DNA from 2 places in the Pseudoalteromonas sp. Z1A6 genome. Region 2 is predicted to be linked to the other one. Evidence: predicted binding sites of a transcription regulator. Region 2 holds the regulator's gene; the other holds the start of a gene.
What was found. The regulator sigma-54, encoded in region 2, starts transcription at its own class of promoters, with help from an activator protein. The targets are predictions, from matches to a motif close to GTTGGCACGNNNNTNGNNT.
Positions count from the first base shown of each region.

Region 1: the regulator sigma-54 is predicted to act here: its motif matches at 2,920-2,938, upstream of fliE (flagellar hook-basal body complex protein FliE).

Region 1 is NZ_WTKW01000063.1:2,516-7,371, forward strand. It holds gene GQR46_RS06110 (DNA-3-methyladenine glycosylase I) at 1-113, opposite strand, end outside; gene GQR46_RS06115 (ATP-binding protein) at 246-1,358, shown strand; gene GQR46_RS06120 (sigma-54 dependent transcriptional regulator) at 1,355-2,821, shown strand; gene fliE (flagellar hook-basal body complex protein FliE) at 2,978-3,310, shown strand; gene fliF (flagellar basal-body MS-ring/collar protein FliF) at 3,331-4,856, shown strand, end outside.
Region 2 is NZ_WTKW01000033.1:11,676-16,531, reverse strand. It holds gene rapZ (RNase adapter RapZ) at 1-324, opposite strand, end outside; gene ptsN (PTS IIA-like nitrogen regulatory protein PtsN) at 344-796, opposite strand; gene hpf (ribosome hibernation promoting factor) at 801-1,088, opposite strand; gene GQR46_RS03805 (RNA polymerase factor sigma-54) at 1,115-2,614, opposite strand; gene lptB (LPS export ABC transporter ATP-binding protein) at 2,684-3,409, opposite strand; gene lptA (lipopolysaccharide transport periplasmic protein LptA) at 3,406-3,951, opposite strand; gene lptC (LPS export ABC transporter periplasmic protein LptC) at 3,941-4,495, opposite strand; gene kdsC (3-deoxy-manno-octulosonate-8-phosphatase KdsC) at 4,492-4,856, opposite strand, start outside.

The DNA.
Region 1 (4,856 bases), on a different contig from region 2:
AACAGCTTTGTATCATCATAAAGGGGGACGCCCCATTCTTCATCATGGTAAATAACGTAGTCGGGTTTAGTGGTGTCGAGCCACGGGCAACGGCACTTTATTTGCTCACTCATTATTATTCCTTTTTGCGTGCGTCATTTTTATGTCGCTCAAATTATTGATGTAACTTAATGATAAGTATGTAAATAAATTTTGGTATAAATCGTGCATTTAGACATGTATCTACATCAATTCGAGATTTGATTATGGCCCTTGCTAGCGTGCTAAAACCACAGTTTTTTTCTGCAAATCAGTATAACCCATGTTTACTTCAAGAGGAGTACATTGGTGAATTAAGCGATCTGCGCAAGCAAGCAAGTTGGCTTTCGCATTTGGTTGATACCATGCCAGCAGGCGTGGTTGTACTTGATGGCAAAGGGTTGATTGCAAAAGCGAATCAAATAGCGATTGATATGCTTGGCGAGCCACTTGAAGGCGAACGCTGGTTTAATGTTATTCAGCGCTCTTTTAGGCCACATCAAGATGATGGTCACGAAGTGTCTTTAAAAGACGGGCGCCTAATAAAACTTGATATTACTGCTTTAGCACCAGAGCCTGGGCAACTTATTTTAATGACGGATTTAACCGAAACTCGCCGTTTACAAAAACGTGTTGCACATATGCAGCGATTAAGCGCGCTGGGTAAAATGGTTGCGTCACTGGCGCATCAAGTCCGTACGCCGCTCTCAGCCGCTATGCTGTACGCTGCTAATTTAGGGTCTAAGCGCTTACCCGAAGCATCTCGCGATAACTTTCAAACAAAGTTAATGTCGCGTTTAAAAGATTTAGAAACTCAAGTAAACGACATGCTGTTATTTGCTAAAAGTGGCGATCAGCAAGTTGTTGAGCAAGTTTCAATGCAGCAGCTTTTAACAGAAGTTAAAGCGGGCGCTGATGCGATGGTCGCACTTAATGAAAGTGAGCTGGATGTAAGCTTACCAGAGCCAGATATACAAATAGTCGGTAATAAAACGGCATTGGCCAGTGCTATTCAAAATCTTGTGCACAATAGTATTCAAGTTATTGGCGGCGGTGCAAAAGTAAAAATTAGCGCACAAAGAGATTTAAAAGATTTAGATATGGTTCGTATTAGTGTGAGCGACAATGGCCCAGGTGTTGATTTAAGCCAAAGCGATAAAATTTTTGAACCATTTTTTACTACAAAAAGTCAGGGCACAGGTTTAGGACTTGCTGTAGTGAGTTCGGTGGCTAGTGCGCACCAAGGCCGTGTTGATGTGACCAATAATACGCAGGGTGGTGCCTGCTTTAGCTTGTTACTGCCTATTAAGGCAACATCTAAATTAGAGGGATCATTATGAGTAACACTATTTTAGTTGTCGAAGATGACGCTGGGCTTCGTGAAGCCTTAATAGATACCCTTGAAATATCGGGTATTGAATGTGTTGCAGCTAACAGTGCTGAGCAAGCAATGTTACTGCTTAAAAAAGATCAATTTTCGCTTGTTGTAAGCGACGTGCAAATGGGCGCAATGAGTGGCCTTGATTTACTACGCAGTATTAAATTAAACCACCCTGATTTACCTGTATTGATGATGACGGCGTACGCCACAATTGACGATGCGGTAGAAGCCATGCGCCTAGGTGCAATTGACTACATGGCTAAACCATTTGCACCTGAAGTGCTGTTAAATATGGTGAGTCGTTATTTGCCTGAAAAAGCAAAAGAAACCGACGGCCCCATTGTTGCCGACCCAACTAGTATTCAATTATTGGAGCTTGCAAGTAAAGTAGCACGCTCTGATGCAAGTGTAATGGTACTTGGCCCAAGTGGTTCAGGTAAGGAAGTACTCGCTCGTTATATTCATGATAAGTCGAGCCGATGTAATGAGCCATTTGTGGCGATTAACTGCGCGGCTATTCCTGAAAATATGCTCGAAGCCACTTTATTTGGTTATGAAAAAGGGGCTTTTACGGGGGCGATTCAAGCATGTCCGGGTAAGTTTGAGCAAGCACAGGGCGGGACTATTTTACTTGATGAAATTACTGAGATGGACTTAGGGCTACAAGCAAAGCTGTTACGCGTACTGCAAGAACGTGAAGTAGAGCGTTTAGGGGGTCGTAAAACAATCCAGCTCGATGTACGTATTTTGGCAACCAGTAATCGTGATTTAAAAGAAGCCGTGTCTGAAAATCAGTTTAGAGAAGATTTATATTACAGGCTTAATGTTTTTCCACTAATGTGGCGACCGTTGTGCCAACGCCCTGGCGATATTATTGTATTGGCTAAGCATTTAATTGAGCGCCATATAAGTAAAAGCAAAGAGCCCATGGCATATTTAGATAAAGCTGCTGAGCAAAAGTTATTGGCTCATGCGTGGCCTGGCAATGTGCGCGAACTTGATAACGTTATACAGCGTGCACTTATATTGCGAAGTGGCGATACAATAAACGAGCATGCTATTTTTATCGAAAACTTAGTATCTAATAACTTTGTTATGGAGCCATCATTGGCACCAGCGCAAACAGTATCGCCAACAGAATTAGCTCACGCAGATAAAGGCGTTGATAAAAGCACGCTAAGCTCTGCATATTATGATGAAAAATCGCATGCAGAGGATGAGCCTAAGCAAGGTTTACTAGCGGCAGATACCGGTAGCTATAAAGATGAGCTTAAAGACAAAGAGCATCGCATTATTTTAGAAACCCTTGCACGTTGCCAAGGCAAGCGTAAAGACGTTGCCGAAACGTTGGGCATAAGCCCACGAACTTTACGTTATAAACTAGCGCAAATGCGCGATTTAGGTATTTCACTTCCTGCATAACCTCCTATAAACCCTAAGTTTGCGCTACGAACTTAGGGTTGTCAAAACTCTGACTAACACAAATTAAAGTTAACCTATTGTATTTTAATGATTAATTATTTGGCATGCTTTGTGCTTTATTACTTGTAAGAGTTCACTGCGTGTCAGAGATAAATTATGAAAATTCAAAACAGTGCTGTATTTCAAGAAATGCAATCAATGGCTTTAGAAGCCGGCCGTAATAATCAAATAAATAAATTGCCGACTCAAGTTCAACCTACTTCTACTTCCCAGTTTGGCGACATGCTAAGTGATGCACTAAATTCAGTGCATGGATTACAACAAGATGCCGCTCAAAAAGTAACAGCAGTTGAGATGGGTGATCGAAGTGTATCGCTTGCTGAGGCGATGATTGCTTCTCAAAAATCGTCAGTTGCTTTTGAGGCTACAGTACAGGTTCGTAATAAACTTGTTGAAGCTTATAAAGAAATCATGAACATGCCTGTTTAATTAGGTAGTGGAGAATTATTGTGGCGCAATCTAACCAATCTACAGACCTAGCACTTGCTGGTGGCGGTATTGACCAAAGTGGTGGTGATGATCAACAAGAACAAAAGTCAGGCTACTTAAGTGCTTTAAATGGTGTTGATGTATTGCGCCAAGTAACATTGGTTATAGCATTGGCTATTTGTTTAGCTATCGCGATTTTTATTATTATTTGGGCTCGTCAGCCAGATATGCGCCCGTTAGGCAAAATGCAAACTGAAGAGCTTATTCAAACGCTCGACTTTTTAGATGCGCAACAAATTGAATATCAACTAGATGGTAATGTTGTATCGGTTGATGAAAGCGAATACCAAAATATTAAATTGTTAATGACCCGCGAAGGGTTAGAGCAAGGGCCAGCGTCGGGCTCTGATATAATTATGCAAGATATGGGCTTTGGTGTAAGCCAACGCTTAGAGCGCGAACGCCTAAAACATGGCCGCGAGCAACAACTTGCCCGCACCATTGAAGAACTTAACAACATTACTCGCGCCAAAGTATTGTTAGCTATTCCTAAAGAAAACGTATTTGCGCGTAGAGAGAAAAAACCATCAGCAACTGTTGTATTAACGCTTAAGCGTGGTCGCTCACTCGACCGTGAAGAAGTAGACTCTGTTGTTGATATGATTGCCTCGGCAGTACAGGGTTTAGAGCCTATGCGAGTTACTGTTACCGATCAAAATGGTCGATTACTAAATTCAGGTTCGCAAAGCTCATTAGCAGCACGCTCTCGTAAAGAATACGATTTAGAACGTAAGCGCGAACAAGAGTACCTTGAAAAAATAGACAGTATTTTAATACCGGTTGTTGGACTTGCAAACTATACCGCTCAAGTTGATTTGAGTATGGACTTTAGCTCGATTGAGGAAACTCAAAAGCGTTATAACCCAGACCTACCAGCGGTTAGAAGCGAAACCACATTTGAAGAAAATAACATTGGCGGCCTAGCTGTTGGTATTCCAGGTGCGCTTACAAATCAGCCACCGTTAAACTCGAACATTCCTGAGGTTGCGGGGCAAGGTGGTGCAGGCACAGCTACATCACCAACACGCAGCCACAAAGAAGCAACGCGTAATTATGAACTCGACACTACAATTTCTCATAAGCGCCAGCAAAGTGGTGTAATACGTAGAATAAGCGTATCAGTTGCTGTTGACTACATTGCTAAAGTGGGAGAAAACGGTGAAACAACCATGACTCCACGTTCGGTAGAGGCATTGTCAAATATTCGTCGCTTACTACAAGGTGGTGTAGGTTTTGATATGCAACGTGGTGATGCACTTGAAGTCGTAACAGTGCCGTTTGTACGTGAAGAAACAAATTTAGCAATAGAAGTGCCACTGTGGGAACAAGACTGGTTTATGAAAATAGCCCGCCTTGTATTAGGCGCCTTAGTTATCATTGTATTGATAATGGCAGTAGTAAAACCAATGCTTAAACGCTTAATTTACCCAGACGATACACTAGAAGAATACGACGAAGATGCATTAAGTTCAGGCGTAGATATTGG
Region 2 (4,856 bases):
GTCAATTGATAGTGGGTGTAATCTACGAGTTTCAGAAAAACGTTTGATCAATGTTTGATCGTCGCTATCTAAATAAAATAACGTAGGTTTTGCAAAGCCAGGCAAGTATTCAAGAATATCGTTAAATTCATCTTGTTGTTTAGGGATGTTACGCACATCAATGCTAACAGCAATTTTATCATAGCTATCAGACACACTGCGAACTAATGAAGGAAGCAAGTTAACTGGAATATTATCTACGCAATAATAACCTAAATCTTCTACAACGCGTAAAGCAACCGACTTTCCAGAACCAGAACGGCCGCTTATGATAATTAACTCCATTTATCACCCTTTAATAAAACTACGATTGATCAACAATAACTTGGTAAAGTTCAGCATCTGATTTTGCACTACGTAACTGCTTACAAAAATCTTTGTTATTGAGTCTATCAGCAATGGTAGCTAGAGTCTTTAAGTGCTGCTGGTTATCTCCATCTGGTACGATGAGTGCGACGAAAATATCAACAGGGCGGTTATCTATAGCATCAAAATTTATTGGCGTTTCGCTAACGAGCACTAAAGCCAAAGGCTCTTCTGCACCGCTCATTCTTCCGTGAGGAATCGCAATGCCACGCCCTATACCTGTACTACCCAATTTCTCTCTACTCATTAAAGCAGTTAGAATGTCTTGTTGCGGTAGGTATGGAAGTTTAGCGTGAGCAAGTTCGCTAATGAACTCTAAAATCCTTTTTTTGCTATTAAAAAGGACCGCAGCTTTGCTGCAGTCCTGGCATATAAGTGAGCTTAATTTCATCATATTAGTGTCGAGCAAGCTTCTCTTTGTGTTTAATTACTTGGCGATCTAGCTTGTCGATCAACGAGTCAATGGCGGCATACATATCTTGATGTTCTGTAGAGGCAAAGAGTTCGGCGCCACTTACGTGTATTGTCGCTTCTGCTTTTTGATTTAGTTTTTCTACATCAAGAATGACATGAACATTATTAATATGATCAGAGTGTCTTTCTAGCTTCGCAAATTTGGTATTAATATAGTCTCTTAGTGAATCGGTTAATTCTACGTGACGACCAGTTAAGTTTAGTTGCATAAGCATTACCCTCTTTTTTTTGCGTCTTAAATCAAACTTTTACGCTGATTTGACGGTGGAATAGCCAGAGATTCGCGGTATTTTGCGATTGTACGTCTCGCTACTTTAATTCCTTGCTCAGCCAATATATCCGCTATTTTGCTATCACTCAATGGTTTTGCTGAGTTTTCTGCTGCGATTAATTTTCGGATAAGCGCACGGATTGCTGTAGATGAACATTCACCACCGTTTTCGGTGCTTACATGGCTTGAGAAAAAATATTTAAGCTCAAATATACCACGGGGTGTGTGCATATACTTTTGGGTTGTTACGCGCGAAATTGTTGATTCGTGCATTTCTACCATTTCAGCAACATCATTTAAAACCATTGGTTTCATGGCTTCAGGACCGTGTTCAAAAAAGCCTTGTTGTTGCTTAACAATACAATTTGTTACTTTTAATAGCGTGTCGTTTCTACTTTCTAAGCTTTTAATAAACCATTTAGCTTCTTGTAAATGCGAGCGAATAAACTGGCTGTCACCACTGGATTTTACAGTGCGAGACATTGCAGCGTATTGGCTATTAACACGAATTTTAGGCATGCTATCTGGGTTTAACTCAACAACCCAGCGGCCTTTAATTTTTTTAACTGACACATCAGGAATAACATACTCAGACTCTTCTCTTACAATAGTATCTGCAGGCTTAGGGCTAAGAGTATGTATTAATGTCATTACTTCTTTAAGCTCTTCTTCTTTGAGCTTAGTCTTCTTCATTAATGTACGATAGTCACGAGCTGCTAATAAATCAATATGCTCGGTTAAAATCATTTTCGTTTCATTAATGTAAGGTGTTTCTTTATCAAACTGGTTAAGTTGAATACATAAACACTCTTGTAAACTACGTGCAGCAATACCGACAGGATCAAACAGTTGGATGCGCTTTAATACTGCTTCAATTTCATCAAGTTCAACTTCGTTATCTTCTTCGTTTTCTTGATTAAAGCTTTCTAAAATTTCTTCGCAGCTTAGTGTTAAAATGCCTGAATCATCGACGGCTTCTACAATAGCAATAGCAATGGCTTCATCGGTAGGGCTAAATGGCGTTAGTTGTAATTGCCACATTAAATACTCATGAAGCGTTTCAGTAGAGGCGCCTTGGTATATTGATTCGTCTTCAGGCATTGGACCTGATGATGCTGCAGGGGCGGCACTCATGTACTCATCCCAACTAACATCCATAGCCATGTCGTCACTTAGCGTGTCTTTTGCAAGTGCTTCACCACTATCTTGTTCGTATTCGCTTGGAGCATCATCGGCAGATGCGCTAACAGTTATGTCATCTGTATCTGCTTTTTGCTCGTTTTTACCTGCAGCGTCTTCGGAATAGTCTGGTTCTTCAACCTCTAATAGCGGGTTGCTGTCGAGAGCTTCTTGTATTTCTTGCTGGAGATCCAATGTACTGAGTTGCAACAAACGAATAGCCTGTTGCAGCTGTGGAGTCATTGTAAGTTGCTGGCCCATGCGCAGCTGTAGTGATTGCCTCATGTATCTCTAACAATCCTTTTATGTTGTTATAATTAATACTAGCAGATGCTTAAAGACATGGCGTAAATGTTACAGCCTAAATTGCTCGCCTAAGTAAACATCGCGTACTGTTTTATCATTTAATACGTGTTCTGGAGTACCTGATGCAATCAGCTCCCCATGAGAAACAATGTAGGCTTTTTCACAAACATCAAGGGTTTCTCTTACGTTATGATCGGTAATTAATACACCAATCCCACGATTTTTAAGATGTTCTATTATTTTCTTTATGTCTAATACCGAAATCGGGTCAACACCTGCAAATGGTTCATCCAGTAATATAAATTTAGGATCTGCTGCCAGCGCACGTGCTATTTCAACACGACGACGTTCGCCACCCGACAATGCCATACCTTGGCTATCACGAATGTGTTGTATGCTAAATTCATCTAATAATTTATCGAGAGTGTCTTCTCTAGCTTGTTTATTTAACTCTTTGCGCGTTTCTAAAATGGCCATTAAGTTTTGATAAACAGTCAGCTTTCTGAATATTGAAGACTCTTGCGGTAAGTAGCCAATGCCTAATCTAGCACGACTATGCATAGGTAAAAGAGTAATATCGTTATCGTCTATCGATATTTTACCTTTGTCGCTAGGTACAAGTCCTACTATCATATAAAACGTGGTAGTTTTACCTGCGCCGTTAGGGCCAAGTAAGCCAACAATACTGCCAGCTTTGACTTCAAGGCCGACGTTTTTTACAACTTCACGGCCTTTATAGCTCTTTGCTAATAGCTCTGCTTTTAATGTGCTCATGGTTGACCTTTGTCGCTTTTTTTACTTTTTTTAGTCTCGATTGGTACTAAAATTGTGTGAACGCGGTCAGTTGAGTTTTCATCTTTTTCGGCACTGATTAGCTGCTGCTCTATATCGTAGGTAATGCTTTTAGCATTTATTTTTTGTCCCGCTTGCGATACTTGTGCATTACCAACAAGCGTTAAAAAACGCTTAGATACATCATAACGTACTTCGTCAGCACTGGCGCTCATAGTCGTGCCATCTGATTGCTTTTCTTCAAAGTGCGCAGGGCTACCTGTAGCAATTAATAATTGTTTATTATCGCCAAGTTCATCGCGTTTATGTACTTCTAAGCGGTCGGCTGTGATACGGCGGTTACCGTGAATAATTTCAACGTTTTTTTCAAAAATCCCGACATTAGCTTTTAATTGACCTTCTTGCTTATCGGCGCTTATTGAAATTTGATTTGCAGCCGGTTGCGTGTTTTGCTCTGCAGCACTACTATTAAACGCTAGTATAAGTGTAGGAATAATAAGTGATTTTAATATTTTATTGGTCATAATATATGGTTCGCGTATGGTTAATTAGTTTTATCACTTCGGTTTTTAAGTCGGCTTCTAGGCCTTTACCAGTGATTTTTAAATTGGGTCCAGTGATGATAACGGGTTGCTCCGAACGCATTGTTAATAGCTTTATATCTACCTGAATATTATCAGCATTGATTTTGTCTATCATGGCGTTATCGGTTAAGTTTTTGGCAACCACATTGCCTTCTAAAATTAATTGTTTGTCTTCGTATAATGTTGCTTCGTCTGCATTTATTTGCCACGTTTGCTTTTCGTTATATAAAGTAAAAATAGGTTTTTCAAAAAACGTAAAACCTAATTGTTGATATAGCTCCATTTTAGCCGCAGTGACTTTGTGGCTAATTTTACCTTGTTCGTCATAGGCTGTTTGTTTGAGTTCTATGGCTATGTAATCAGGCTTGGCAATAACTTCAGGCTCAGTCTGAGGCACAATATTTGTTTGTGTAAAATAAGGGTACCAAAGCCAAACCATACAGCTAATGAATAAAACGCTTAATATTATGCGCGCTGCATTCATGAACTAGTGCCTTGTGTAGTCAATGCTTTACCATTTTCAAGCATAAGTAAGTCGGTGAGCTCTCTTACTGCACCAAAGCCGCCAGGCATTTGCGTTACATAGTGTGATAAACGTTTAATAAGTGGATGGGCATCATTTACTGCAACAGCAAAGCCGACTAATTCCATAACGGGCATGTCAGGACCATCATCACCTATATAAGCAATTTGTTCATCGCTAAGGTTGAGTTTGTCTTTTAGCTCTTGATAGGCAATGAGCTTATTTTCTTGGCCTTGATAAATATGCTGTACGGTTAAGCTGCTCATACGTTGTTGCACTATTTGTGAATGACGACCAGTAATTACAGCCACTTCAAAGCCAC